Regions from separate parts of the Acidovorax sp. ACV01 genome, predicted to be linked through region 3. Evidence: predicted binding sites of a transcription regulator. Region 3 holds the regulator's gene; each other region holds the start of a gene.

Region 1 (9,805 bases), on a different contig from region 3:
GTGGGCGTGAGCGCGGACTTGGCCAGGGCAATACCACCGGCCGTCTGGCCGGCCCCGCCGCCACGGATGGCGTTGTACTTGTTGTAGCTGTCGTCGTCGTAGGTGATGACGGTGTTGCCGTAGTCATTGCCGCCGTACAGGAAGACGCAGACCAGCGCCTTGTAGTCCGTGGCCGTGAAGGCTGCGGCCTCGCCAACGGCCGCGAGATTGAGCGCAAAGGGCAGGGCCGTGCCCGCCATGCCCAGCTGGGCCGAGCGGCGCAGGAAAGCGCGGCGGGAGTGGAGTTCGGGTTGGAGGAGATGCATGGCGGCGCGCCTTATTTCTGGATCAGGTATTCGGCCGAGGCCATGACGAGGAAAATCGCGGCCGCCACGCGGTCGCGCTTGGCGTTGTCCGCGCTCGCGGCCGTGACGGCCGTGGTCTTGAGGGCATCCGCGATGAGCTTGATGGTGGCCGCAGACAGTTGGCCGCCTGTCATGAGCAGGTTGACCCGGTCGACCAGCGCGTCGGCATCGGCCACGATGGCCAGTTCGTTGGTGTAGGCCGCCTTGATGTCGACGCCGTTGTTGCTGGTGCTACCGTTGTTGGGCAGGTCTGGCGCGTTCACGAAGATGCCGTTGCGGATCACGCCCTGCATGTAGTTGAGGTAGCCGCCCACGCTGCTTTCGTTGACGAGCTGGAACTCCGGCGCCACGGCGCCCGCCGTGGCCAGGGCGGTCGAGGGCGGCACATAGCCCGGCCGGAAGAAGTTGAACACCGACGGCGAGCGCAGCGGGCTCTGCGCCAGGCGCGAACCCGCCGAGCTGAGGTCGCCGATCTTCCAGCTGCCATATTGCGAAGCGATGCCGAACGTGCGGCCCCACTGCACGAAGCGCAACATGGGTTCGCGCAGCCGGCCGAACATGGCGTCCGTGAGCCCGGCGGGCCCGCGTGCCTCGTTGTCCAGCAAAACCGCCTTGACCACGGCGCGCATGTCGCCGCGCACGCCGACACCGTTGTTGTTGAAGGCGGCGGCCACGCGGCTCACGTAGCCCGGCGATGGGTTGCTGGTGACCAGGCGCTGGACCAGCTGCTTGCCGATGAACGGCCCCACGTTGGGGTGGTTGAAGATGGTGTCCAGCGCGGTCTTGAGTGCCGCCGCGCCGGGGGTGCCGGCGGCAACGGTGGTGCCCAGGAAGGTGGCGGCCAGCGTGGAGTGCCGCGACTCGGTGAGTGCCATGGGCAGCCGCGTGAAATGGGTGCTGGGCACGGTGCGTGTGGTACCCGGCACGGTGGTCTGCACGTTTTGCGACTGGTCGTAGTCGTAGCCCGTGAACACGCGTGCCAGGTTGGTGATGTCGCTTTGGGTATAGCTGTCGACCACTTGGCCCGAGCCATCGCGCTTGGCCGTGCCGTCCTGGTTGAGGTCCACGAGCCCGATGGACATCAGCTGGAGGATCTCGCGGGCATAGTTCTCGTCGGGCTGGCGGCCCGTGGAGGGGTTTTCCTTCTGGTTGCCGCGCGTGTTGAGGTAGTAGCCCATCGCGGGGTTGAGGGTCACGTCCTCCAGCAGCTGGCGGAAGTTGCCGAAGGCATTGGCCACGAGCTGGTCCCAATAGTGGGCGATGGCGTGGCTGCGCCAGCTGAAGTCCAGGCCCGAGAGCGATACCACGCAGATTTCGGACAGCGCGAGGGCCACGCGTTTGCGCAGCCCGTCGGTGGACGTCATGAGCTGCTGCCAGATCATGCAGTCGCCCGGGTAGGTGTTGTCGTAGTACGACGTGGTGTTGTCCACCGTGTTGTAGCCACGCTGGTTCAGCCAGTCCCACCCCTTGGTGCCAACGGGCAGACTGAACTGGTTGTTGATCCAGCCGTCGTAGGTGCTGGCGCGCAGGGTGGCAATCTCGCCCGTCGAGGCCGAGAACTGCGCTTGCAGCAGGAAGCGGGCCGCCTCCGAATCGGTGCCGGCCTTTGTGTACGTGTAGGAGCCCGCACCCGGGGCCGGTGGAGGCGGCGGGGGCGGTGGAGTCGATGGCCCCGGCGCGGGCGTGGGACCGGGCGCCGGTGCGGGCCCGGGGGAGGGGGGCGTCGTGGGGCTGGGTGTAGGGGCCGGGCCGGGGGTAGGTGCCGGGCCTGGCGTGGGTGTCGGTGTGGTGCCTGGAGCGGGCGTCGCGGGCGGGCTCACGGTGTCATCGGCTGCGTCGCCGCCACCGCAGGCTGCCAGCGCCACGCTGGCCATCAGGGCGGCGAGCGTGGCTTCCTTGGGCAACGGGGCCGGGCGTGGAGCCGCCTGCGCGGTGTCGATTCCCTCTGCAACTTCGGCAGGCGCCGCTGCGCGAGGTTCCTCTTTCATCAGTGTCATGGTGGGTCTGCTAGTTGTTGGTAGCGGGAGCAACACCACACGCAGAGCTCTCAGGCGCCCTGCATGCATGGACGGTGCGCTTCGGTAGCTCTGCCATGGATGCCAAGGCCTGGTCCAAGTGTATGGATTTGCAACTGAGAGCCTGTTGGGCTAAATCGTTATGAATGACTACAACAGTCACCAAATGCAACGGTTTACGCAAAGAGGCTGGTTTCGACTAGGGCGTGTTCACGCCGGAACTTGCTGGGCACCCTGCGGCGGCTTGTCCGGCAGCGGTGTAGTCCAGAGGCCGACGTTCGCTGCCACCGGGAGCCTACGCGCGGCGCACTGCAGTGTTTCTACAGTGGGCTCATCGCTGTCCGGCACCGTTTACCGCCATATCGGTGGCATGGCCGCAGCGAGCCACTCTCAAGGATGAAGACCATGAATGAAGACACCGTCAAGGGCAACTGGAAGCAGTTCAAGGGCAAGATGATTGAACAGTGGGGCAAGCTCACGAACGATGACTTCGACGTCATCGACGGCAAGCGCGAGCAGTTCCTGGGCAAGCTGCAAGAGCGCCAGGGCATTGCCCGCGACGCCGCCGAAAAGCAGCTCAAGGAGTGGCAGGACCGCCACCCTGACTTTCGCTTCAACGACTGACCGGGGTCTGGTGCCGGGGCCAGCCCCCTGCGCCTGAGCCGCACGGGCAACCAGCAGGCGGCCGGCGCACCTTCGCACCGGCCTGCTCCCTATCCCCTACCTATCCAATTCGAGGAGAAACCCATGAAATTCGCACGAACTCTGATCGCTTCCGTGGCTGCTGGCCTGCTGGCAACCTCTGCCTTCGCCATGACAGCCCCTGAACACAAGGCCGCCAAGGACCAGATCTCGGCCGCATACAAGGCCGACAAGCAAAAGTGTGATGCCCTGTCGGCCAACGCCAAGGACATCTGTGTGAAGGAAGCCAAGGGCAAGGAAGACGTGGCCAAGGCCGAGCTCGAAGCCCAGTACAAGCCCAGCGCCAAAGCCACCCAGAAGGTCGCCGAAGCGCGTGCTGACGCAGCCTACTCCGTCGCCAAGGAAAAATGCGATGACCTGAAGGGCAATGAAAAGGATGTCTGTGAAAAGGACGCCAAGGCTGCCCATGTGAAGGGCAAGCAAGATGCCAAGGTCGCCGCGGTGCAGGCCAAGCCCGCGGACAATGCTGCCGAAAAGGGCGCTGCCGTGGCCGAGGCCCGCAAGGATGCCAACGCAGAAAAGAACGACGCCAACTACAAGGCCGCCAAGGAGCGCTGCGATGCGCTGTCGGGTGATGCAAAGTCCAAGTGTGTGGACGACATGAAGCGCATGTACGGCAAGAGCTGATCCCCTGTGGACCGCACAGTGGCCGGTACTCCCAGCCGCTGGCAGTCTTAGAAATGCCCCGCCCCGTGCGGGGTATTTTTTGTTGTGGGGTCCGGATGGTGCTGCGCGGTTGGCGCTGAGCTGACCTGCATCAACACGCCCTGGTGGCTGGCGGCCTAAGCTCGTGCCCTGTTTTTGTCTCGCTGCAAAGGGATTCCCATGGCACAACTCGAATGGTCGGACGCGCTGGCCCTGGACCTGCCCCTGATGGACGACACCCACCGCGAATTCGTGGATTTGCTGGCCGCCGTGCACCGGGCCGAGGATGGGCAGTTGCTCTCCGCCTGGCACGCACTGGTGGAGCACACCGACCACCATTTTGCGCAGGAGGACGGCTGGATGGCGTCCACCCGCTTTGCCTCGGGCAACTGCCACAGCATGCAGCACAGGGTGGTGCTGCAGGTCATGCGCGAAGGGGTGGTGCGGGCCGAGCAGGGCGACCTCCAGGTTCTGCGGGTGATGGCCAGCGAGCTGGCGCTGTGGTTTCCGCAGCACGCCCAGAGCATGGACGCTGCGCTGGCCCTGCACCTGTGCCGCGTGGGGTTTGACCCGGTCTCGGGCGTGGTGCATGCGCCGCACGCGCTGCCGGGCGAACTGATCCAGGGTTGTGGTGGATCGACCTGCTCCGATACCTCGGCCGGTGTTGCCGCCGCTGAACCCGCAGCGATGGCCTGAGCTCGTGAACACGTTTTGAGAGCCGGGCGCACAGCGCCGCTGCCTGCCGGTCCGCCCACGCGGCCAGCCATGGCGCGGCGCAAGCGTGCTTTCACCCGTGCGTGGGCTGCGCCGGTGTGGCATGCTGCCAAGTCTCTAGGCAAAGGTGGGCGGCATGACCGCTTTGCTCCATGGCCGAAATCTCTTCCACGGTGGCGCTGTACGACGACGCCGCAAGCCTGCAGGCCCTGCAGCGCTACGGCATTCTCGACACGCCGATGGAGCCTGCCTACGACGAGTTGGCCGAGATTGCGGCCCATGTGTGCGAAGCCCCGGTGGCCCTGGTCAGCCTGCTGGACAGCCACCGCCAGTGGTTCAAGGCATCGGTGGGGCTCCCGCTGCGGGAAACCCCGCTGGACCAGTCCGTGTGCCGCTACGCAGTGCGGCAGCCCGGTGTGTTCATCGTGCCCGACCTCGCGCAGGATGCGCGTTTTGCCCACTTCAGCATCGTGACCCAGGAAAACCCCTTGCGTTTTTATGCCGGGGCGCCTCTGGTCACGCCCGATGGTTATGCCCTGGGCACGCTCTGCGTGCTGGACCACCGGCCGCGCCAGCTGTCCCAGAAAGCGCAGGACATGTTGTCCGCGCTGGCGCGCCAGGTGATCCGCCTGCTGGAGCTCAAGCGCGCCAACGACCGCCAGGGCCAGATGCTGGTGGAGCTGGAAGAAGCGCGCCGCCAGATGGCCGTGCTGGCCCATACCGACGTGCTCACCAGCCTAGCCAACCGCCGCTCGTTCACCGCGCGCCTTGTGCAGGAGCAGGCCCTTTTGCAGCGCGACGGCGAACCCGCCTGCCTGCTGATGATGGACATCGACCACTTCAAGCGTGTCAACGACGTGCACGGCCACCATGTGGGTGACCAGGCCTTGCAGCTTGTGGCCACGCTCTGCCGCGACGTGTTCCGCGCGGCCGATGTGGTGAGCCGATGGGGTGGCGAGGAGTTTCTGGCCCTGTTGCCCGCCACCCGGGTCGACCAGGCCCAGGCGGTGGCGCAGCGCGTGCATGCCGCGCTGGCCGCCCACCCGGTGCCTGGCGTGGAGCCACCGCTGGTGCTGACGGTGAGCATGGGGCTGTCCAACTTTGATCCCCTGCGCCCGCTCGACATTACCCTGCGCGCGCTGGATTCGGCGCTCTACGCCGCCAAGCGTGAAGGCCGCAACCGCACGGTGGTGGTGTAGGGCCCTGTGCAGCGATTTGCTTCCATTTTGATAGCTAATAGCGCTTTTCTCTAAAGCGCTGGAGCCAATTTTCATCAAAATCCCAGCATTGCCTCAGTGTCTCAGTGCCCCGGGCTGCGGGGCAGCAGCAGGGCCGCCATGCACCAGGACAGATCCCGCAGGGCCCGGCGCATGGCGGGTGAATCCTGCACACCCACAGGGCTGGGATCGCTGCGCGGGCAAAACGCGGCCTCCAGCACCTGCTGCTTGGCGCTGACCAGCGCCACCCGGTCTTGTGCCCGCAGGGCGGCCATCAGCTGGTCGCGGTGGCGCTGCACGCGCTCGGCCTCTGCCAGTGTCAAGGTAGGTGGGTGCGCTCCGGCGCCTGCCGCCGGGCCGGCCAGGTGCTGCGCCCAAGACCGGGGCGTGGTGTGTGTTGTCATGCGGCGCTCGCTGGGGGCGTGGTGGGGTGCGCAACGGGTGGGGCCGTGGGGCGGCGTGGCGGGGTGGTGCCCTGCGACAGCCCGTACCAGTTCACCTTGCGGGTCGCCACCATCACGGCCGCCAGCACCAGGAACAGCGCAATCGCACCCACCGCCAGGGCCGTCTGCTCCAGCTGCAGCAGCACGTACAGCAGCCCATACAGCACCGCGATGCCCCCGCCCAGCGGAATGCCTCGCGCCAGGCTGCCCAGCATGTGGCTTGCGTAGTAGGCGAGCAGCAGCACGCAGGCGCTGGCGGCGACGGCGTACGAGATGCCAAACGGCAGGTGCTCCGACAAGCTCACTAGCAGCAGGAAGAAGCTGCACAACGCGCTGCCCACCAGCAGGTACTGCACCGGGTGCACGCGCAGCTTCTTCATCAGCTCGAACAGGCCCACGGCCACGAAGGTCAGGGCAATGAACAGCACGCCGTACTTGGTGGCGCGGTCAGACAGCGAATAGGGGTTCACAGGGTCGATGAAGGCCACGCTGAAGCTGTCGGCGCAGTCGCCGGGGGTGGCTTCGCCGGGCACGTAGTCGCTGCGGTTGCCGTCGTCCGAACCCCCCAGGCAGATGCGCTTGCCGTTGGCGATATCGGCCTGCGCCGTGGTGGCCAGCGACGACAAGCGCCACTGGGCCGAAAAACCGGTCTTCTTGACCTCGCGCTCCGCTGGCAGAAAGCGGCCCCCAAACGAAGGGTGGGGCCAGCCACTGGTCATATGCACTTCGGTGTTGCCGCCCAGCGGCACGAAGGCCAGGCGCTCGGTGCCCACCAGTTCCAGGTCCAGCGTGGCGGTCAGCCCGTCGGCCTTGCCGCGCACCGCTTCAGGCAACACGGCGTGCAGGCCCCGGCTGTAAGTGGGGTGGAAGGTGCCGGGCTTGAGGGCCAATGCATGCGAGTCCATGGTGAACTGCGCGGTGCGGATGCCGCGCGCATCCCCCACGGCCATCATGACGATGGGGGCGCCGCAATGCATGCGCGAGTTTTTCATGCTGCTCTGCGGTACCAGGCTTGCCAGTGACCCCCATTGCGCCGTCACGTGGGCCTTGAGGTTGAAGGTGTTCACCTTGTGCAGCCCGCGCGCACGTTCTTCCATCGCGGCGCCGGTGGTGAGCTTGAGCTGCTCGGGCATGGCGGTCAGCAGGAACTCGCGGCGCTGCTCCACCATGCGGCGCTCGTCGCCCTTGCCGGTCTCTACCTCCCAGCTCTCCACACAGGCGCTGTGGATCATCGGGCCCATCAGCGTCTGCGGCCCGGCCAGGCTTTCGGCCACGCTCTGCGCGGTGATGCTGCGGTAGCGCAGCCGGTCGCGCACCACGTCTTCGATCATGCCGAGGCCAAAGAGCAGCAGCACGGTGATGGCGGCCAGCGCGGCCAGTTTGGTGAACAGGGGGTGTTTGAACAAGAGATCCTCCACAAATGATGTTGTGGGGGCAGTGTTGTGGCCCGGTGTGAGGGCGCTATGAAGTTTGTGAGGCCAGTGTGAAGTCGTGGCTGCCCGTATCGCCATGACCTGCCAGGTCATCGACGGCCGCGCCCCTTGCGCCTACAAACGGCGCATTGCAACGAGGGGTTTCGGCATGCGTCATGTGGTTCCGGTGGTTCTGGTCTTGGTGGCAGTGGTCCATGCCCTGCCGCTGGTGGGCGTGCTGGGGGCGGGCAAGCTGGCGCAGCTGTACGGCACCCCGGTGCAGGATGCAGGCGTGGAGTTGCTGCTGCGGCACCGGGCCGTCCTTTTCGGGCTGCTGGCCGCCTTCATGGGGTATGCCGCCACGCGAGCCGAACTCCATCGGCTGGCCTTGGTGGCGGGGCAGGTGAGCGTGGTGTCTTTTCTGCTGCTGTCGTGGCTGCAGCGGGGCAGCGGCCTCAGCGCTCCACTGGTGATGGTCGTGCGGGTGGATGGGGTGGCGCTGGCCTTGCTGGTGGTGGCCCTGGCTGTGCACCTGCGCCGCTCGCATTAGCTGGCGGGAAACTCCAGTGCCACCCACAGTCCGGGCACTGTGTTGCGCACCACCATCTGTCCCCCGTGCAGCGCCATCACGCGCTTGACGATAGCCAGCCCCAGGCCCGATCCGCTGCGCTCGCCGCCCGGCCGTGCCGTGGTGAAGAAGCGTTCGCCCAGCCGGGGCAGCGCGTAGTCGGGCACGCCCGGGCCACTGTCCCGCACGGCCACGGTGGCGCTGTCCAGTTCCACCTGCACCGTACTGCCTGCGGGCGCAAAGTCGATGGCGTTGTCGAGCAAATTGGTCAGCGCCATGGTCACCAGCTCGGCTTCCCACGGGCCGCTGCGGCCCGCGCCCATCAGGGCCAGGGTGATGCCGCGTTGCGCAGCGCGCGCGCGCGTCTGGCCGATGGCGGCCTCGGCGCAGGCCTGCAGGGCCACGGGCGCGCGGCCCTCGGCGTGGTGGCGCTGCTCCAGTTTGGACAGCTCCAGCAGGCGGTCGATGATGCGCTGCAGGCGCTCGCTTTGCTGCACCACCTGGGTCGCGAATTCGGCGCGGTCGGCGGCGGGCAGGTCGTCCTGCAGCAGCTCGCCCGCGCCGCGGATGGCGGCCACGGGGCTTTTGAGTTCGTGCGTGAGGGCGCGCACATAGCCTTCGATGTAGTCGCGCCCTTCCAGCCGGGCGCGCATGCGGTCCATGGCGCGGGCCAGGTCGCCCAGTTCGCCCGGCACCTCGGGCACGGCCAGCGCCGTGGTGGGCGGGGTGCCGGGATCATGGCGCTCGCCATCGGCCGGGCCTTGCACGCTCAGGGCGTAGTCGCGCAGGCGGCGCACGTTCCACACCATCCACAGCGTCACCGCCACGCCCACGGCTGCCGAGAGGGCCAGCAGCAGCAGCCCGCCCATGAACACCTTTTGCTCGGCGCGGTCGATGAAGCGCTGCACGGTGCGCGTGGGTTTGGCCACGGTCAACACACCGGCGATCTTGCGGCCCTCGGGCGCCTGCACATAGATGGGGGCGGCCACATGCATCACGCCGCTGGTGTCGTCGTCCTCCACATCGCGCGTGGAGCGCGCGCCGTACTCGCCCCGCAGCGTGCGGGCCACATCGCGCCACTGCGAGTAGTCGGCGCCGATGGCGCGGTTTTCGGAGTCGAACAGCACACGCCCCGTGGTGTCGGTCACGTAGATGCGGTAGTCCAGCGACTGCTTGGAAAACCCCCAGATCGCTGCGTCGATGGGCCGCGTGGCATAGCGGCGCACATGCTGCGCAAACGGGCTGTGGCTGCTGTTGTCGGCCCCCGTCGCCAGGCGCCCGGCCGCCAGGTCGTCGCTGGCCAGCTCGGCCAGGATGTTGGCCGTGTCCACCATCATGTCCTCCATCACCTCGCGCACGCTGGGCTTGATCTCGGCCATGAAAACGCGCAGCACGAAGAATGCGGCGATGCCGTTGATCAAAAAGAACGCGAACAGCAGCCGAATCCCCAGGCGCATAGCTAGCCCTTTGCCACGCTCACACGCGCCGAAACAGGCGCGGCGCAAGCCAGCGCCACCGTGGAACCGGCTCCGCCGGGCCACGGGTGGCGTCCCCCTCCGGGGGAAGGCGCGCAGCGACTCAGGGGGGCTTCAGACATCGGCATCACACATCAAGGCAGTAGCCCATGCCACGGTGCGTGCTGATGTAGTCGCGCGCCGGGTCCACCTCGCGCAGCTTGGCGCGCAGGGTCTTGATGTGGGTGTCCACCGTGCGGTCGGTGCTCTCGCTGTCGTCGCCCCAGGCAG
Region 2 (9,805 bases), on a different contig from region 3:
CAGCCTGGTGGAGCGCCTGGGTGCCGATGTGGAACCGTGCCTGGACGACTTGCCCACGGTGCTCAACGTACTGTGGCGCACGCGCGCCATCAAGGACGCGGGCCGCAGCTTTTTCCTCGCGCACCCGCAGGCCCGTGGTGTGAGCCTGGGGTGTGGCCTGTCACACCACTTCCAGTGGCTCGATACGGGCGCCAACCAGTGGCTGGATGCCGATCTGCCCGAGGTCATGGACCTGCGCGGGCAGCTGCTGCCGGTGCGCTGCCCGCGCACGCGCCAGGCCACGGCGGACCTCACCCAGCCCGGCTGGTGGCAGCGGCTGGGGCTCCCGCAGGGCGATGGCGCGGGTGTGCAGCCAGTGTTCATCGTCTGCGAAGGGGTGCTCATGTACTTTCAGCCCGCGCAAGTGCAGGCTGTGCTGCGCGAGTTTGCGCAGTGTGCGCCGGCAGGCTCGCGCCTGGTGCTCGATGTGATGACATACCGGGCCGTGGGCCATGCCGCGCAGCACGCGAGCGTCGGCCCCACGGGGGCGGAGTTCCACTGGGGCGTGGGCAACATGGACGAGCTGACCGCCGCGCACCCGCGCCTGGCGCTGTTGCGCCAGCAGAGCGTGTCGGAATGTTATGGCTGGCCGGGTGTGGTGCTGGAAGCGCTGTGGTGGCCGTGGCTGGGCGCGCCGCTGTACGGCTTGGTCACCTTGGGCGTGGGAGATGGCTCCCCCTGAGGGGGACGCCACCGGTGGGCAGGCAAAGCCAGTTCCACGGTGGCGCTGGCGTTGGGCGCGCCGTTTGCAAAGCTTGTGCTACTGCCTGGGCGCCAGCGCTCGCATCCATCCTGGCGCCTGGCCCGTGAGCTGCCCCACGATGGCGGCCTGCAGCGGCGGCAGCCGCCGCGCGCCTTGCAGCACCAGCTGCCGCAGCAGGCGCGGCACGGGGCGCGTGTCGGTGTACAGCCGTACGATGGCGTTGGTGCCTTCATACATCGGCCAGGCGTGGTGGTGGTGCGCCCGCGCATAGGTGGCCAGGGTTTCGGTATTGCCGATGTCGTGGCCCTGGCTGCGGGCTGCCATCACGGCGGCTGTCAGGCGCTCCACACCGGCCAGACCCAGGTTGTAGCCATGCGCCGTCACAGGGTGCATGCCCACGGCGGCATCGCCCAGCAACGCGCAGCGGTGGTCTGCAAAGCGCTGCGCATACACGGCCACCAGCGGGTACGCGTGGCGCTCGCCTTCCAGCTGCAAAGGCCCCAGGCGGTCGCCCAGCTGGGCCTGCACCGTGGCTGCGAAGGCCTGCGGGCTCTGTGCCATCAGCGCTGCTGCATCGGCGGTGCCTGCCGTGACCACCACCGAGCACAGCGCATGCCCCTCGTGGGGGTCATCCGGCAAGGGCAGCACCGCCAGCGTGCGTTCGTAGCCAAAACACTCGTGCGCCACGTCACCGTGCGGCTGGGCATGGCGCATGCGGCAGACGATCACGGTGCGGCCAAAGTCCGTCATGCGTGCGCCAATGCCCAACTGCCGCCGCGTGGCCGAGAAGCGGCTGTCCGCGGCCACCAGCAGTGGGGCCTGCAGACGCTGCGGCGGTGCCGCAGGGCCACCGGCGGGCGCATGTGGCAGGTACTCCAGCTCGGCGTGGGTGGACTGCGTGGCCACGCGCACCACCTGGGCGCCGGTCACGATGCGCACACCCGGGGTGCGTGCCGCCACGGCATAGGCCGTGCGGCGCAGTGCGTGGTTGGGCACGATGAAGCCCAGGGCCGGGAGCCCCGTGCCTTGCGTGCCCAACTGCAGGGCGCTGCGCTGGCCCAGCGGGCCGTCGTGCACCTGCGCTTCGCGGATGGTGCCCACCTCGTGCGCTGCCAAGCCCGCCCAGGTGCCCAGCCGCTGCAGCGTGGCCACGCTGGGGTGGGTGAGGGCGATCTCCCGGCCATCGGGCGCGGGGTGGGCCAGCGCGGCCTCGGGCTGCTGTTCGACCACGGTGGCGGTGAACCCGGCCTGCGCCAGGGAAATGGCCAGCGACAGGCCCGCAGGGCCCGCGCCGACGATGAGGACGTCGCTGTGTGAGGAGGAGGTCATGGCAGGAAGACCGGGCCAAACCACCCGGCACCCACCCTGCAACGGTGGGGTGGGGCCTGCCATTGTGGGCGGGCACCCGGCGCGGCGATTTGCCCTGTATCAAGGCACCATGCCTGAATGCTATTAATTGAATAGCAAAAAAATGATGTGGGATAAGCGCCAGGGCCCAAAAAAACCGAAAAGTATGGCGCTCTACGAGCGTGCCGGCTTGCGCGCGCCCTTGGCGGGCTTCTTCCTGGCGCCACCCGCCGGTTTGCCGCGCAGGTGCAGCCCCCAGGTGATCAGCACCCACAGGTACGCCGCCAGCACGCTGTAGGCCGCCACCGCGGCCAGCGACAGCGGGGGTGCGGCGATGGAGCGCGGGTTGGCCATGGTCTCCAGCAGCTGGCGTGTGCCCGTGCCCAGCACCGGCATGGCCGCCGCGCTGCCCGAGCGCGCCATGCGCGCCGCCATGAAGATGAAGAACTCCATCAGCAACGCGCCGATGACCAGGCAGGCCAGCAGGGCCAGCAGTTGCGCAAACGCCCTGCGGTCGCCCTTGGCCAGGAAGTAGATGGCCGACACCAGCACCAGGGCGGGCAGCAGCAGGGCCAGGGCAGGCCAGGCGGACATGAGGAGATGCATCGGAAGAATCTGGGGGTCGAGAGGGGCTGGCCGCTTCGGGGCTGCGGACTGCGAATGATAGAGGAGGCCCCCCCGGTCCCCGGTGGCCCCCATGGCGTGGCCCGTCCGTGCCATGGCTACGGGTGCGCGTCTGCCACAGCCGTGTTGTCGTGCTGCCCCTGGCGGAAGGTGTTTGGTGTGCAGCCCAGTAGCGCGCGGAACGAGGCGATGTACGCGGCGGGGCTCTCGAACTGCAGGGCGTGCGCGATGCCCTTGACCGGGCGGCCCGAGGCCAGCAGATCCAGCGAGGCAATGATGCGCGCACGCTGGCGCCAGGCGCGAAAGCTCAGACCCGCCTCCGCCGTGAAGCGCCGGGTGAACGTGCGGTCGGACATGGCGGCCTCGGCCGCGAGTTCGTGCAGCGGGAGCTGCCACTGGTGGGCCTGCAGCAACAGCGCGAGCGCGCGCCGCAACCCTTCGCTGGCAGGCATCGGCAGGTGGGTGGGCAGGCAGGGCGTGTGCTGCAGCGTGTGCAGCAGCAGGGACACCATCAGCTGCCGCGTGGGGTGGTCGAACCCGCCGTTGAAGAGCCCCAGCACCAGCTGCTGGATCAGCGGCGACGCGACCACGGCGTGCACCTCGTCCCGGCGCGCAAACGATGCGCACTGCGCCACCAGCGCCGGCTGGCAGTACACCGTGCGCAGGTCGGTGGCAGAGAGCACTTCGATCGCATGGGGGTGGTGCGGGGGTACCCACAGCGCGCGCTGCGGCGGCACGGTCCATCGCGCGTGGGGTGTCTCCACCAGCATCACGCCCCGCGTGGCAAACACCAGCTGGCCGCTGCGGTGCTGGTGCACGGGCAACCGTGTGCCCGCCGCGTGCGTTTTGGCCAGCGTGGCCCACAGGCCGGCGTCTTGGCGTTCTGGCGATGTTTGTTGGCGTTCTGGTGCTGACATGCCGTCCTATTATGAAACCACCTTCTCGCCACACCTCCCCAAAAACCGCCCCCAGCCCATGCACACCACCACCTTCCTTGTCCATGCGGGCCGCGAGACGGCCCACGCCGTCCAGGCCATCAACCCGCCGCTGGTGCGGGCCTCGACCGTCGTGTTCGGCACCCTGGCCGCCTACAAACACGCGCACCACCAGACCGTGTTCGACTCGCCGCGCTACGGCCGCTCGGGCACCTCCACCACGTTTGAGCTGCAGCGCTGCATGGCCGCGTTGTCCGGCGCAGAAACCTGCCTGGCCACAGCCAGCGGGCTGGCGGCCATCGTGGCCGTGCTGAGCGCCCATGCCGGGCCGGGCCGCCACCTGCTGCTGAACCAGGGCGTCTACGGGCCCACGCGCATCTTCTGCGACCAGGAGCTGGTGCCCCAGGGCACCACCGTCGAGTACTTTCCGGAAGGCGCCGACATCACACCCTACCTGCGGGACAACACCAGCCTGGTCTACATCGAGACCCCCGCGTCGCTGACCATGGAGATGCTTGACGCGCGCGCCGTGTGCGCGGCGGCGCGCCAGCGCCACATCCCGGTGGCGGTGGACGCCACCTGGGGCACGCCGGTGTTCCTGGATGCCCACGCCCTGGGTGTGCAGATCGCCATCCATTCGGCCACCAAATACATCAACGGGCATTCCGACCTCATGCTGGGGCTCATCACGGGTTCGCACGCAGACCTGGCCAGCACCCGGCGCTTTTGCGACCGCAGCGGCGCCCACGCGGCGCCCGATGTGTGCTGGCTGGCGCTGCGCGGCCTGCGCACCCTGGCAGTGCGGCTCGAACGGCACCAGCAGACCGCCTTGGCGACGGCCCAATGGCTGCAACAGCAGCCACAGGTCCGGCGCGTGCTGTTCCCGGCGCTCCCCTCCGACCCGGGCCACGCGCTTTGGCGCGCTCAGTTTTCGGGCGCTGCGGGGCCGTTCACCTTCGAGCTGGCGCCATGCAGCGAAGCCGCATTTGCGGCGTTCATCGACGCGCTTGCGCTCTTCAGCCTGGGCACGAGCTGGGGCGGGTACGAAAGCCTGGTGTTGCCCGCCGTGCCCTACGACCTGCGCCACCTGGCCACGCTGCCCGACGAGGGCCGCCTGGTCCGCCTGCATGTGGGGCTGGAAGACGCCGCTGACCTGCGCGCGGATCTGGCACAAGCGCTCAGCGGTCTGGGCTGACAGCCCCCTGGCTCGCCACGAAGTCCACCACCGACTGCAGCACATCGGGCTGCTGCAGGATCTTGCGGTGCCCCAGCCCCTCGGTGGCGAGCAGCGTGGCGCCCGGGATGTGGTCGCGGTAGGCCTCGCCGTCGGCAAAACGGTTGATGCGGTCGCCCCGGTCGTGCACGACCAGGGTGGGCAGGGTGATGCGTGGGCCCACGGCCGGGGGCTCGAACTGGCGCATCAGGATGCCTTCGCGGGCCTCGATGCGCCGCTGCATGGCGGCACGCGTGCGTTCGGACAGGCCGAACACCTGCGCAAACAGGCGTGTGTATTCGTGGGGCGATGCGGGCGGCGCCAGCAGCACCAGCCGCCCGGTGGCCAAGCCCCGGCTGGCTGCGTGGGCGGCCGCATTGGCGGCCAGCGAATGGGCTACCACGGCGCGGGGCGCCGAGTCCTGCGCATGCAGGCGCGCGGTGGTGTATTCAATGGCGCGCGCAAACTGCGGCAGGTTGCTCACGCTGCCCCGGCTGCCGCCGTGTGCGGGCAGGTCCACCAGCACGGGGCGCAAGCCCCGCGCGGCCAGTGCCTCGGCCAGCGGCAGCATCTGGCGCGCATGCCCGCCCCAGCCGTGCAGCAGCAACACCGCCGGACCATGGGGCTGGGCGCTGGGGGTGTACAGCGTGATCTCAGCGTCTTCGAACGGCCAGCGTTCTGTGCGCCAGCCGCTGGCCGGTGCTGCCTGGTGGCCGGGTTTGCGCAAGGGCAGCGGCGTACCAAACAGGCGGTAGGCCGCGCGCACGGCCAGGGCGGGCCACAGGCGCTCGGTGGCACCCAGCGCCAGGCGCAGCAGCCGCAGGGCCGGATGCCCGCCGTAGAAGTTGGACGTGGCTTGCAGGGCAGTCGAGGGGTTCATGGTGGGCTCCTGAAGGGTTGGAGTGGGTACGCGCCGGGCTGTGGGTCGGCGCGTGGTGAAAGGTCAGTAGAAGATCCAGTCCCGGTTGCTGCGTGGGAGGCAGGCGAGTGTCTGGCGCACCGCATGGACGGCGCCCGCTGCGGCCACGATGGCCGCCATGCCCAGGAAGATGAGGAAGCTCAGCATGGTGTTTCCTTTCTTCGCACGGTTGTGCGAAATTGGGGCAAAGAAGAACAAGAGGTATCCATCGCGCAATAACACGGAGACCGGGAGGATCAGGCGGTCTGATAACTCTTGACGAGGCGCGCCCAGGACGCCTCGGTGCGTGGCACTGCCTGCGGATCGCGCAGGAAGCGGACGTCGTGCAACAAGCCCATGATCATGGAATAGATCTCGCCCACCAGCTGTTCCTGCGGGGTGTCGGCGGGCAGGTGCCCGGCCTCGATGGCCTGCAGCACCGTGCGGCGCAAGGCGGCGCGCCAGCGGGTGATCTCCGAATGCAGCAGGTCGCGCAGCTCGCCCTCGCGGTCGTCCAGCTCGAAAGCGCCCGCGGTGTAGATGCAGCCGGTGAACGCCTCCACGTCGCGCGTGCGTGCAATCCAGCGGCGCACGATCTCGTTGAGGCGTGGCAGGCCCTTGGGGTGCTGCATGGCGGGCACGAACACGTCGGCCAGAAAGCGGCGCCCGAACTCCTCGATCACCGCCTTCTGCAGCGCCTCGCGCGAGCCGGCGCGTGAAAACACGCCGCTCTTGGACAGCCCCACGCGGTCGGCCACGGCCTGCAGCGTGATCGACTCCAGCCCTTCGGCCGCAGCCAGGTCCAGCGCCGCGCCCACAATGGCGGCGCGGGTGAGTTCCGATTTCTGGGTCTTGGCATCCATGGGGCGGAATTTAGCACAACTGTGCGAAATAAACCAACCCCTGTTGTCAGCAGTGTTTTGAAAGCCGGTAGCGCGCAGAGCCCCGGTGTGCCCCCGGGGCTCTGCAGCGCGTCACTGGGCCAGGGCCGCGATCTGCACGGAAGTCAGCGCCCCGCTGTAGAGGCGGAAATCCTGCATGCGGCCCGCAAAGTACGGGTCGGACCCGTACTGCGCGCGGCCCAGCCAGTTCTGCGTGGTGGCGCCCAGCTGGTGGGGTGCAAAGGGCGCATCCGCCAGGGCGCCGGTGGTCTGCCCGTCCACAAAGAGGGTCACGGTGTTGCCCCGGCGGGTCACCGCCAGGTGCACCCACCGGCCCGTGCCCAGTGCCACCGAGGACGTGACGTTTTCCTCGCCGAAATAGGTGGTGCCAGTGGAGGCAAAGCGCAGCGTGCTGGTGTTGGCGAGCAGGGCCAGGTAGGCGATGTCGCTGGAGCCGATGTCAAACACGCGGGCGTTCCCGGCGCTCGCGCTTTGCCGGTAGACCCAGACTGCGACCGTGAAGTCGGCCATGTCTTTCATGATGCCCGTGGGCAGGGCCACGTGGCCGCTGGTGCCGTCGAGGGCCACGGCGCTGCTGCCCGCCGTGCGGCCCGTGCCCCACGACGTGCCGCCCACCAGGCGGCCATGCAGCGCGTTGCCGCTCTGGTCGGTGGCCGATGTGCCGTTGCCTTCGTTCAAGGGCAGGTGCAGCCTCAGCTGCGGCGTGGTGGCGACGCTGCGCACTTCGGCACCCGTGAGCCGCCCCGTTGGGGTGACTGCCACGATGCGGTAGTGCCAGGTGCCATTGCCGGGGTTGTCGGTGTGGGTGCGCTCCTCGCCCACAGTGGTGAGCACCGTGAACGGGCCGGACGCGGCGGCACCGCGCTGCACCTCGTAGCCGGTGGCATAGGCCGTGCCCCACCAGGACAGCAGCACCTGCCCGTCGACCAGATAGGCCGTAAGCCCGCTGGGCGGCGCACCCACCGCGATGGGGTCGCGCGAGAAGGTGAGCGTGCCCATGCCGGGGTCGTCGCCCGTGCCGCGCCCCTCGGGCCGCAGCTTGGCGGCCAGCGCGCTCACGTAGGGCGCCGACAGGCCCTTGCGGTTCACGTAATGGTTGTAGATCACCTCCCAGATGCGGCGCAGATGCGGGCGGCCGGCAGTGGACACGGCGGTGAACGTACCCTGGCGGTTGGCATAGCGCGCAAAGGGCAGTTGGGCATAGCTGCCGTTCGCATCGGCCAGGTTGCAGGCCGCCACGTATTCCGCGCCAGACAGGAAGCGGTTGTTCCAGTGGCCATACAGGTCGTCGCCCTGTGACCACGCCATCTCGCAGATCGACCCACACAGCGACATCCCGAGCGTGGAGTGGCCCTGGTCGCGCGCGGTCTCCTGCCACTGGCCCAAGTTGCCGGGGTGAATCACGTACACGCTGTGCGCCGCAGCGCCATTGCCCCGGCCGTTCTTGTAGTAGCTGATGCCTTCGTTGTAGATGTCGCGCCGGTCGCAGCAGATGCCGATGGCCATGACGGCGGCGATGCAGCACAGGTCCCAGTTGGCCCAGTGGTTGGTGATGTTGGAGCCGTTGTGCGTCTGCAGGAACTGGCGGGCCAGCGGGTAGAACTGCTGCAGCAGCAGGTTCTGGAACCGGGCCTGGCCCTGGGCGGACCACCCCGGGTAGGTGCGCATGATGTCCACCACGTTGGCCCACTGGTAGCCGTAGATGCCCGCGGCCAGAAAGCGGTCGCCATCTCCGGTGAGCGTGGTCATGGTGCTGGACCAGGCATCCAGGAACACCACCGCGCGGTCGGCATAGGCATCGTCCTGCGACACCTTCCAGCGCAGCGCGAGCTGGTAGGCGCGCTGCATGTCCTTGATCATGGTGCCGAAGTTCTGCCCGGTGCCGCCGCGGATCACCACGGTCAGAGGGTTGGGCATCATGTCGCTGCTCAGGTTGGAGTGGCCCGAGGTGATGAGCACGTTCCACGCGAGCTTCCACGGCTCTGCACCCTCGCCCAGCTTGGTGCGCATGCGCACGAAGTCGGCTTCGGTGTGCAGCACCCCGGGATGCGCAAAAGCCGAAGGGGCCGGCGGCGGTGGTGGTGGTGGCGGCGGTGCGGGGGGTGGAGGTGGCGCGCCAGGCGGTGGCGGAGGTGGTGGTGCCGAGGGCGGCGGAGGCGGTGCCCCCGGCGCAGGCGGGGCCGTCGTGGGAGGCGCCGAAGGCGAGGGCGGCGCCACGGGTGCCGGAGGGGGGCTCCCAGGGTTGGTGGGCGCCGGTGCCGGCGGTGGCGGTGTGTCAGCGCCCACAGGGCTGAAAGCCGCAGGGGGCGCATTGGTGGCGTCCGCGGGGTTGCCACCACAAGCCACCAACGTGCCCGCCAGCGGCATGACAGCCATCCCCTTGAGCACCGCCCGGCGCCGGGCGGTGAAATTCTCGTTGTTGTTGTTGTTGTTGGTCATTTGGTTTTTGGCTGGCGGGAACTCGGGCTGATGGCGGGCAGCAGGTCGGCGGGCATCGGAGCGGGTGACTGGTAAACGGGTGTGCAATGCAAATCTTGTGCCGGTACTGGATTTTGGGTAGATGGCGATGGCGCGCCCTTCTGAAGCCATGGGGCGTGGCGCCCAACGCATGTTCCATTTTTGTCAGGTGCGGGTTTCTCACAAGCGCTGATGTCGATGGCGCGGCTTGTGATTTGGCAGCTTGTGGGGCGATGGGGTGGCGGCGCTGAGTAAGGACGCTTGCATTGGGCCAGTTACCGCGCTTCCTGGAGCGCCACGCGAGGCGGGAAACGATGCGTAAAACGCACACATGCAACCAGTATTTGTATGTTGCGCCACCAAACGGTCGCGTGCGCACGCCGACTCGGTAGAGTGCTATGCCACGAAGTCAAAATAGAAAGCAATTACCGATTTGACGAATCAGTAGAGGGCTATTTCGAATAGTTTAACCCGCGCAATGCGCACCGGACCTGACAGAAATCGTTTTCCATTGACTGATTGCAATACCGGAAGTCTCATGCGCAACAGTACGCTAGTTTGAGGATGAGGGGGCATTGCCATACATCCATATTGGCATGAATGGATTGTGGCGATTATTTTATATAACCTGTGGCTATAGCATTAAATTCATAAAAACAATATTCATGATAAAATTGAAGAATTTTT
Region 3 (9,805 bases):
GGAGTCATCACATGCCATCCAGTTCCACCCTCGGCACTGCCCCTTCCGCTACGGCGCCATGGTGGAAGTTCGGCCATGTCTGGCTGATCATCGCTGGTCCTGTGATCGTGATCATTGCGGGTTTTGTCACCCTCTGGCTGGCGATTTCGCGCCCCGACCCCGTGATCGCCGAGGACTATTACCGCCAGGGCATCGAGATCAACAAGACGCTGGAGACTCCACACAAGAGCCTGGCTCCCGCGATGAAAGGCCGCAACCATGCGGCCACTCCGGTCCAGGACCAGCCGCGCTGAACACCCCCTGGCCATGCGGTTTGTCTGCGCGGCCTTACCAGGAGAAAAATCAATGTGGACGCAACGCCTGATGTGGATTGCATGGCCGGCCTTCTTGATGGCAGGCGTCATGGAGGTGCTGGTTTTTGCGATGGTGGATCCGCAGGACTTGCACTGGTTTGGGCAGCCGTTGGCGTTGTCGCGTCAGGGCGTCTACACGCTTGCTTTTTTCGCGTTCTGGATGATCACCATGGCGTCCAGCGCATTGACGACATTGTTGGCGATGTCGCCCTTTGAACTCAACCGCTGCCCGGTCCCCGAGGGGGATCGCCCCGATGACTGTCGAAAGACTTCATCTTGCCCTTGATGGGCTGCGGTAGCTGGCCGGTAGATACGGAGAGAGGCCGCCGCCAACGCATTGCCTTGGTCAGTGGCAGGCCTGCTGGTTGTTCACGATGCGCTTGAGTGCATCGGTTTCCAGGATGCGCACATGGCGCTGCTTGACCTCGACAATACCTTCTTCCACAAACTTGGAAAATGTGCGGCTCACGGTTTCGAGCTTGAGCCCCAGGTAGCTGCCAATTTCCTCACGCGTCATGCGCAGTACGAGTTCGGACTGTGAAAACCCACGGGCATGCAAACGTTGCACAAGGTTCAGCAGAAACGCTGCCAGGCGTTCCTCGGCGCGCATGCTGCCCAAGAGCAGCATCACCCCATGCTCACGCACGATCTCGCGGCTCATGATCTTGTGCACATGGTGTTGCAGCGCGGTGACCTCGCGGGACAGTTCTTCGATGCGGTCAAAGGGCATGACGCAGACTTCTGCGTCTTCCAGGGCCACTGCGTCGCAGGTATGGTGATCGTTCACGATGCCATCCAGGCCGATAATCTCGCCCGCCATCTGGAAACCAGTGACCTGGTCGCGCCCATCTTCGGTGGCTACACAGGTCTTGAAGAAGCCGGTGCGGATGGCATAGAGCGATGTGAAGGCTTCGCCGTTGCGAAACAGCGTTCCGCCCCGTTTGATCTTGCGGCGGACGGCAACGACTTCGTCAATGCGTTGCAGTTGGTCTTCGCTCAGGCCAACCGGCATGCACAGCTCGCGCAGGTTGCAGTTAGAGCAGGCGACTTTGATGGTGAGCGGGTTCATAGGCACAGATGCTGGGTTAGGTTTGAGCATATCGCCTCATCTGCCTGTAAGACAGGCTTGTGGGTACGGATGGGCGAATGACATGCATCAAATTGTCGCTGTTCGGCCCCGTGCATCACTTGATTCAGGTCAAGGACATGGGGGACAGCTTACGGCACAGTCAAAGTGTACGCAAGGAATTTGCCCATGACTGCTGTTTCGCCTGATCTTCTGCGCCGTTTCGACGTGCCAGGGCCCCGCTATACCTCTTATCCAACCGCCGACCGTTTCGTCGAGGCGTTTGGGCAGGACGACTATGCGCTTGCACTAGAGCAGCGCAGGCTGGGCTCCATGACGAAGGCGTTGCCGTTGTCGCTGTATGTGCACATCCCCTTTTGCGAGTCGCTGTGTTATTACTGTGCATGCAACAAGATCATCACCAAACACCATGATCGGGCAGATACCTATCTGCGGTACCTGAGTCGCGAAATCGATCTGCACACAGCGCACTGCGGCACGGGGCAGGTGGTGAGCCAGCTGCACCTGGGTGGTGGTACGCCTACTTTTTTGTCCGACGACGGCTTGCGTGAACTCATGGTCATGCTCAAGCGCAGCTTCTCGCTCGCGCCGGGCGGAGAGTATTCGATTGAAGTAGATCCGCGCACCGTCAATGCCGACCGCCTTGCCGTGCTCGCGGAACTGGGATTCAACCGACTGAGTTTTGGAGTGCAGGATTTTGATCCTGAGGTTCAAAAGGCTGTTCATCGCATACAGCCTGCCGAGCAGGTGTTTTCGCTGGTGGAGTCCGCACGTTCGCTGGGTTTTGAATCCATCAATGTGGACTTGATCTACGGCCTGCCGCGCCAGACGCCCGAGTCGTTTGATCGCACGCTGGCCCAGGTTGTGCAGCTGCGGCCTGACCGCATCGCCCTGTATGCCTATGCCCACCTGCCGGAGCGCTTCAAGCCCCAGCGCCGCATTGTTTCTGCCGAGTTGCCCGCGGGGGCGGGCAAGGTGTCGATGCTGTCCCGTTCGCTGGCTGCCTTCATGGACGCTGGGTACGTGTATGTGGGCATGGACCACTTTGCGTTGCCGGCCGACGCATTGGCGGTTGCCAAGCGCCAGGGCCGTCTGCACCGCAACTTCCAGGGCTACAGCACACAGCCCGATTGCGATCTGATTGGCCTGGGCGTGTCGGCGATTGGCCGGGTGGGGGCGACCTACAGCCAGAACGCCAAAACTCTGGACGAGTACTACGATTTTCTGGACCAGGGGCGCTTGCCCGTGGTGCGTGGGCTCGCCCTGACCCGCGATGACCTGGTACGCCGCGCCGTCATCATGGCGTTGATGTGCCAGGGTGAGTTGTTGTTTGAGCCCATGGAGCAGGCCTGGTTGATCGACTTTCGGGCTTATTTCTCTGCCGAGCTGGAGCAACTGGAAACCATGGCTGAGCAGGGGCTCGTCGTGGTGAGACCCGACGGGGTCGAGGTGACGGCCATGGGCTGGTTCTTCGTGCGCGGCATCGCCATGGTTTTTGACCGTTACCTGCAGGCAGATCGCAACCGAGCCCGTTTTTCGCGCATCATCTGACTCTCATGATTGCAACGGTTGCCTCGACCGCCTTGCTGATGGGACTGGTTGGCGGGTCCCATTGCTTAGCCATGTGCTCCGCGCCCTGCGCAGCGTTGGTGGGGCAGGGAGAGTCGCGGAGTTTGCCCAAGACGGGTGGGGATTTGGAGGCACAGGCTTCCTCGCAGACGGTCCAAACTGTGCAATGGATGCCTCGGGGTGGTGTCATTCGGCGCACGGCTGCTTTCCATGTCGGTCGGCTGGCTGGGTATGCCGTGGCGGGCGGTTTGGCCGCGCTCGCCATGGATAGTCTGGCATGGTTGACCCAACAGACGGCGGCGCTGCGCCCGGCGTGGACCCTGGTCCATGTCGCGGTGATGGCCTGGGGGTTGATGATGATGGTCCAGGCCCGCCAGCCCCAATGGGTGGAGCAGGCGGGTCGCACTGTGTGGTCACATGTCAAGCCGCTTGTCAGCGCCCCTGGCGGGGTTCTCGCTGCAGGGGGACTCTGGGCGCTAATGCCCTGTGGATTGCTTTATTCGGCCCTGTTGGTAGCCGCCCTGAGCGGCGGACCCTTGGAAGGGGCGTTGACCATGGCGTTGTTTGGCCTGGGCAGCGGTGTGTGGCTGGTGGGCGGGTCGTGGGCATGGGCACGGCTGAAAACACGGATCAATACAGCGCGTGCGGACTGGGGGACCCGTATCGCGGGGGGCTTGCTCTGCGCAGTCGCCAGCTGGGCACTGTGGATGGACTTGGTCTACAAGCCATCGCTGTGGTGCCGTTAGCTTGTTTCCAACCGGAAGTTGCATAGCAAAGGGGTTGACGAGTTCCTTTAAACCCATGTCTATACAAGGGTGATCTGGGGTGGGCTTCGCGGACGCATCCAAGTGTTGCCGCGCCGCTGCGGTGCAGGCGCAGTCCTTCGACAAGGCCCCCGAACTGGCGATAATCTGTGTAACCATTGGTGGCATTGAAGTCGCCATGTTTCACACGCCCCGAAGTGAACTCTTCCATCCTCATCGACATCAGCCAACTGCGTGTCGGCATGTACATCCAGCTCGACTTGGGCTGGATGCATCATCCGTTCCCGGTGAGCAGTTTTCGCGTGGCGTCGGCGGAACAGATTGCCACCCTGCGTGAACTGGGGCTCACCGAGGTACGTTATCTTCCCAAGAAGAGTGATCCAGAACTGAGGGAACTTGTCCCCGCCGCCTGGAGCGTCCCGGAAATGAAGGCACCGTCCTTGAACGGACTGGATGCGGCAGGCTCCGCCGCGACCGTGGACCCGGAGGCGCTGCGCAGGCGTGAACTGTTGGAAGCCCAGAACCGGACTCTGGCAGTCTGTGACCAGCGATTTGGAGAGGCCACCCGCCAATACCAGGCGCTGGAGCGTGTGGTCTCCGAACACCCCGACCAGGCGCGTGCCAAAGGCGATACGCTCGTGTCCGGATGTGTGGCCGAGCTCCTCGAAAACGGGGATTCCGTCATCCGGCTGTTGTCAGAAGGTGTCGGCGAGCGCAATGCCCTGCATCCGATCAACGTGATGGTGATCTCTCTGTTGCTGGGCCGCGCACTGGGTATGAAAAGTGCCGAGCTGCACGACCTTGGCATCGCGGCGTTGATTCATGACCTGGGCAAGCTCAAGCTGCCACCGAATCTCAGGCAACCTACGCCCTCGATGATTCCGATGGAGCGCACGCGCTACGAGACCCATGTGGGTGAGTCTGTGGCACTGGCCACGCGCATGGGCTTGCCCGAAGCCGTGCTTACCGCCGTTGCCAGGCACCATGAGATGGCCGATGGCAGCGGGTTTCCATTGCGGCTGTCAGGGCCCGACTTGGGGCGTGCGAGCCAGGTGCTTGCGTTGGTCAATCGGTATGACCGCATGTGCAACCCTGCCAACGGAGTGGATGCGCTCACGCCCCACGAGGCGCTGTCAGTCATCTTTGCGCAGCTCAAGGCGCGGTTTGATTCTGTGGTCCTGGGTGCATTCATTCGCATGATGGGGGTGTACCCACCGGGCTCCATCGTCCAGCTGGTCAACGACCGTTATGCGATCGTGGCTTCAGTCAATTCTTCGCGCCCCCTGCGGCCCAAGGTCATTGTTCATGACTCCCGGGTCCCCAAGGATGAGGCGCCCATATTGGATCTGGAAACCGTGCCAGAGCTGGGCATCCGGCGCAGTCTCAAGCCCGCGCAATTGCCACGCGATGCCCTGGACTACCTTTCCCCCCGTCAGCGTATCTGCTACTTTTTCGAGCGCGCAGTCAGCCCCGGCCCCGAAGAGGCTGGTTCGTGACCGTTGTGCAGTCCCACGGCTGGCTCGACGGTTTGCAGGAAGCTGTCTGGTTGGTCGATGAGGCCAGCCTGCTCATCCTTCATGCGAATGCCGCAGCGCAGCGGCTGGTGGGTTTGCCTGCGGCCTCTATGGTTGGCACGCCGGTGCTGCGTCTGGCTTCCACACCACAGGATGTTGCGTTCTGGGGGGAGTCAGCGCAGGTGGTTGCAGACGGCATCCATTCCCACACCAGCCTTTTGCGCGCAGATGGAGCCCTGGTGCCGGTTGACCGGCGGGTGACACGCGTTCCGGGAGAAGGGGCTTCGGGCACCGTTTTCATGCTGACGATGCTGGACCGGAGTGTCCAGGATGCCACCGAGCGCGAGCTGGAAACCCTGTTGTCTGAACTGCGCGCGACGCTGGATTCCGCAGCCGATGGCATGCTCGTCTGCAGCCTTGATGGCCGGGTGCGGGCCTTCAACCAGCGGCTTGCGCAGTTGTGGAATATTCCCCGTGATTTGCTGGTGCAGCGCAACGATGCGGCGGTGTATGCGCACATGGCGGCCCAAGTGGAAGACGCGCGTGCCTACTCGGAGCGCCTGGCGGCCATTGCACGTGAGCCGATGCAGGACAGTACAGACATTCTGGTGTTGAAGAGTGGCCTGGTGCTGGAGTTGCGGACCGTGCCCCAGTTTGGCCAGGGGCTGCCCGTGGGGCGCGTGTATTCCTACCGGGACATTACTCGCCAGACGGAGATACAGGTCAGCCTCAGGCTCGCAGCAAGGGTGTTTGAGTCCAGTCTCGACGCCATCTTCATCGCCGACAGCCATCACCGGGTCTTGCGCATGAACCCGGGTTGCGAGCGCCTGGTAGGGCCTTCCGCCAAATCGTTCGAAGGATGCATGGCCGCTTCTTTGTTCGGAGGGGGTTCGGATGCGGCTTTCATGGAGCAGGTGCTGCAGGGTTGGGCGGAGGATGGTTTCTGGGAGGGCGAGCTGTGGCTCCCCCGGGACAATGGCACCTATTGCGCGGTGCAGCTGTCATGGGTGGCGCTGCGCGACGATGAAGGGCGCCTGGTGCAGAGCATCGGCTTCATGCGCGACCTGACGCTGCAGCATGCGGCCCAGAAGCGCATCGAGGAGCTGGCCTACAGCGACGTGCTCACCGGCCTGCCCAACCGCCTGCTGTTGTCGCAGCGGGTGGACACGGCCATTCAGGGGGCGCGCCAGAGCGACACGGGTTTTGCGATCCTGTTCCTGGACCTCGACCGTTTCAAGATCATCAATGACTCCTTGGGCCATCCTTTTGGGGACCGTGTGCTGCAACTGGTCGCCGAGCGCCTGCAGGCCTGCCTGCGCCAGACGGACATGTTGTGCCGACTGGGTGGCGACGAGTTTGTCATCTACCTGCATGGCGGAGATGCCGTAGTGGCAGAGAGTGTGGCGCGCCGCATCCTGGAAGACATGCTCAACCCTTTCATGCTCGACAGCATGGGTTTCTCCATTCAGTGCAGCATTGGTATTGCGTTGTATCCGCAGGATGGCGCAACGCTGGACGACCTCATCAAGCAGGCCGACACGGCCATGTACCGGGTCAAGGAACGGGGGCGTGGCAGCTATGGCTTTTACCAGCCGCAGATGAATGCCAATCTGCTTTCCCGCATGCAGATGGAGCATGCGATGCGCCAGGCGCTGGGGTTGGACCGCATGGCGGTGCACTACCAGCCGCAGGTCAACATGGCCACCGGGCGCATCACGGGGGCGGAGGCCCTGATCCGCTGGACCGACCCCGAGTTCGGCGCCGTATCGCCGGGGCAGTTCATTCCCCTGGCGGAGGAGTCAGGCTACATCGTCACTCTGGGCGCGTGGGTCATGGAGCAGGCTGTGCGCGAGGCGGCGGTGTGGATGCACAGTGGCATGCCGATCATGATCTCCGTGAACGTGTCGGCGCTGGAGTTCCGGCAGCCGGATTTCGTGGACCGTATCACCCGGCTGCTGGCCGTGCACCAGCTGCCGCCCACGTTGCTGGAGCTGGAGCTGACCGAAACCATCCTGCTGCAGGATGCGCAGGAAATGGAGCAGCGTCTGCGTGTCCTCGCCGGCCTTGGGATTGGCTTGGCCATCGATGATTTTGGTACGGGATATTCCAGCCTCGCGTATCTCAAGAAGCTGCCGATCAGCAAGCTCAAGATCGACCAGTCGTTTGTGCGCGGCCTGCCCGACGATGATGGTGACCGGGCCATCGTGAGCGCCATCATCAGCATGGGGCGTGCCATGCACATTGAGGTGGTGGCAGAGGGGGTGGAAACAGAAACCCAACAGGCGGTGCTGCTGCAGATGCAGTGCGACCACTACCAGGGGTTTCTCTGTGCACCTGGCCTTCCCGCCCAAGAGTTTCGAGCCTTGCTCAGCAAACCATTGCCCTTGAAGGCGCAGGGCCGGCGCAGTCCAGTCCAGAACTGAGGCCATCCTGCTGCTGCGCCACCCCGGCTGCCCCGGGGGCGTTCGCAAGGCTTAAAACGCCGCGATGCCCTTCCAAAGCATGTAGGCCGCCAATCCGAACAACAAGGACGCAAACACGCGCTTGAGCTGCTTGACTGGCAGGCTGTGCGCGGCCTTGGCGCCCAATGGGGCGGTGAGGACGCTGCAGGTCGCGATCACTGCCAACGCGGGCAGCCAGATGTAGCCCAGCGAAGCCGCAGGCAATCCGCTCACGTTCTGCCCGCCGATCACATAGCCCACCACATTCGCCAGCGCAATTGGAAACCCGAGCGCAGCGCTGGTGGCCACGGCATTGTGGATGGGCACGTTGCACCAGGTCATGAATGGCACGCTCACGAACCCGCCACCGGCACCTACCAGGCCCGACAGGAATCCGATCACGCCACCTGCCGCCACCTGGCCAGCCCCACCGGGCATCTGGCGCGTGGGGGCGGGCTTTTTGTCCAGGAACATCTGTGTGGCGGAGAAGCTGACGAACAAGGCGAAGAAGATGGCCAGGAAGGAGCCCTTGAGCAGAGCGAACACGCCCAGGCTGGCCACAAACCCGCCGAGCACGATGCCGGGTGCCAGGCGTTTCACGATGTCCCATCGCACCGCGCCACGCTGGTGGTGAGCCCGCACGCTGGAGATCGATGTGAACATGATGGTGGCCATCGATGTGGCAATTGCCATCTTCACTGCGAGATCGGGAGCCACCTTCTGCGCGCCCAGGATGTAGGTCAAGAAAGGCACCAACAGCATGCCGCCGCCAATGCCCAGCAGCCCCGCCAGAAAACCTGTAGCCAGACCAAGTACACCGAGTTCAACAATCAGCAAGGGATCGAGCATGGCGCACAGTCAGGCAAGGGTGGAACGAGGGCGGGGACGCGCGGAGAAATGCCCTGTCGGAGGTGCTGCAGCGTTTGGTTGCGGTGACAGGAGCATGCGGAATAAGGTGTCTGCGAATGCCACCGGACTCTCATCCTGAACCGGGGGTTCAGGTGGGCGAGGGCAGCCAAGCGTTGGGTTCATCTGACGCGAGATGATCACGCTCACCGGGCAATGTACCAAGCCCGAGCTCGTTGAGCATTGGTTCAAGGAAATATAAAGCCCGGCGGCTTCGCAGACATCGTCATTGTAGGCGCTGGCGCCTTGCACCGCAGATATGGGGGCATGTAAAGCCCGTAAGCTTTTGGGACGTGCAGCAAGGGGGCGGTTCTGCATGCGCCACCGCCGACCTGGATGCGATGTCCGGCAGGCAGGGCCTTGTCAAAGAAGGCGGCCGTCGTCGCCCAGTGCCTGGTCCAGCCGCTGCACCAGGCCATGAAGGCGCTGCTGGTCTTCGTCGGGCAAGAGGTTTTCCTGCTGACCCGTGCTACCGGTTGCGATAGCCGGGCTGGCTGCTTTGGCAGCGGCGCCTGCTGCCAAGTCGGCTGCCTCACGGTCGGCGATCTCGAAGGCCAGATTCAAGGCCGCCAGCACGGCGATGCGTTCGCGGGCGCGGACCTTGCCCGCGTCGCGGATGCGCGTCATGGCGGTATCGACGCGCTCCACGGCATCCAGCAGGCGGCTTTCGTGGCCCTCGGGGCAGGTCAGCAAGTAGCTTTGCTGCAGGATCTGCACCTCGATTTGCTTCATTCGGCTTCCTTCGTGACGACGGGGGCTGCTGCGGGCAGGCGCTCCAGCAGTGCATCGACGCGGGCGCGCGCAGCACTGAGGCGTGATTTGAGGGAGTCCCGCTCCTGCGTCAGCGCAGCCACCTGATCAGTCAGCAACGCGTTGGTGCGTTGCAGTTCTGCGTGGCGCAAAAGCAGGCGGTCAACGCGCTCGGCGATCTGGTCGGTGGGGGACGGTGTTGCCATACAGCCCTCGATTGTAGGGTTGCGGGTTGTAAACGGTCGTAAAATCCCGCTGTTGGTGCTCGCGGTGTGGTTCACATGCCGCAGTTCAACGGGAAGCAGGGAGGAGGCGCCAAACCTGGCGCGCCCAGCCTGCGCTGCCCCCGCAACGGTCAGCGGACGAATCACCCGATTCTCTCTCCATCCATAAGCCACTGTGTGCCTTGAACAAGCGCATG

The links. The regulator FNR, encoded in region 3, switches genes on or off when oxygen is low (the NO sensors DNR and NnrR bind a similar motif). The targets are predictions, from matches to a motif close to TTGATNNNNATCAA.
Region 1: IB243_RS08810 (hemerythrin domain-containing protein) is a predicted target of FNR. The motif match lies at 3,809-3,822, and genes of this name have one in related genera.
Region 2: ubiM (5-demethoxyubiquinol-8 5-hydroxylase UbiM) is a predicted target of FNR. The motif match lies at 2,161-2,174, and genes of this name have one in related genera.

What each region holds. Positions count from the first base shown of each region.
Region 1 covers NZ_JACUZT010000003.1:14,805-24,609, reverse strand. Annotated here, with positions in the region: gene IB243_RS08830 (DUF1501 domain-containing protein) at 1-305, opposite strand, end outside; gene IB243_RS08825 (DUF1800 family protein) at 317-2,341, opposite strand; gene IB243_RS08820 (CsbD family protein) at 2,765-2,983, shown strand; gene IB243_RS08815 (hypothetical protein) at 3,107-3,688, shown strand; gene IB243_RS08810 (hemerythrin domain-containing protein) at 3,887-4,402, shown strand; gene IB243_RS08805 (sensor domain-containing diguanylate cyclase) at 4,573-5,619, shown strand; gene IB243_RS08800 (hypothetical protein) at 5,721-6,041, opposite strand; gene creD (cell envelope integrity protein CreD) at 6,038-7,486, opposite strand; gene IB243_RS08790 (phosphopantetheine adenylyltransferase) at 7,572-8,042, shown strand; gene creC (two-component system sensor histidine kinase CreC) at 8,039-9,517, opposite strand; gene IB243_RS08780 (winged helix-turn-helix domain-containing protein) at 9,663-9,805, opposite strand, start outside.
Region 2 covers NZ_JACUZT010000003.1:248,963-258,767, reverse strand. Annotated here, with positions in the region: gene IB243_RS09875 (class I SAM-dependent methyltransferase) at 1-721, shown strand, start outside; gene ubiM (5-demethoxyubiquinol-8 5-hydroxylase UbiM) at 800-2,071, opposite strand; gene IB243_RS09865 (hypothetical protein) at 2,264-2,683, opposite strand; gene IB243_RS09860 (helix-turn-helix transcriptional regulator) at 2,812-3,630, opposite strand; gene IB243_RS09855 (PLP-dependent aspartate aminotransferase family protein) at 3,689-4,843, shown strand; gene IB243_RS09850 (alpha/beta fold hydrolase) at 4,827-5,741, opposite strand; gene IB243_RS27280 (hypothetical protein) at 5,805-5,927, opposite strand; gene IB243_RS09845 (TetR/AcrR family transcriptional regulator) at 6,017-6,622, opposite strand; gene IB243_RS09840 (LamG-like jellyroll fold domain-containing protein) at 6,734-9,100, opposite strand; gene IB243_RS09835 (RHS repeat-associated core domain-containing protein) at 9,715-9,805, shown strand, end outside.
Region 3 covers NZ_JACUZT010000006.1:176,786-186,590, reverse strand. Annotated here, with positions in the region: gene IB243_RS18185 (FixH family protein) at 12-293, shown strand; gene IB243_RS18180 (hypothetical protein) at 346-639, shown strand; gene fnr (fumarate/nitrate reduction transcriptional regulator Fnr) at 700-1,422, opposite strand; gene hemN (oxygen-independent coproporphyrinogen III oxidase) at 1,609-2,991, shown strand; gene IB243_RS18165 (sulfite exporter TauE/SafE family protein) at 2,997-3,755, shown strand; gene IB243_RS18160 (HD-GYP domain-containing protein) at 3,971-5,269, shown strand; gene IB243_RS18155 (bifunctional diguanylate cyclase/phosphodiesterase) at 5,266-7,710, shown strand; gene IB243_RS18150 (sulfite exporter TauE/SafE family protein) at 7,762-8,577, opposite strand; gene IB243_RS18145 (cell division protein ZapA) at 8,998-9,366, opposite strand; gene IB243_RS18140 (hypothetical protein) at 9,363-9,590, opposite strand; cobalamin riboswitch at 9,627-9,805, shown strand, end outside.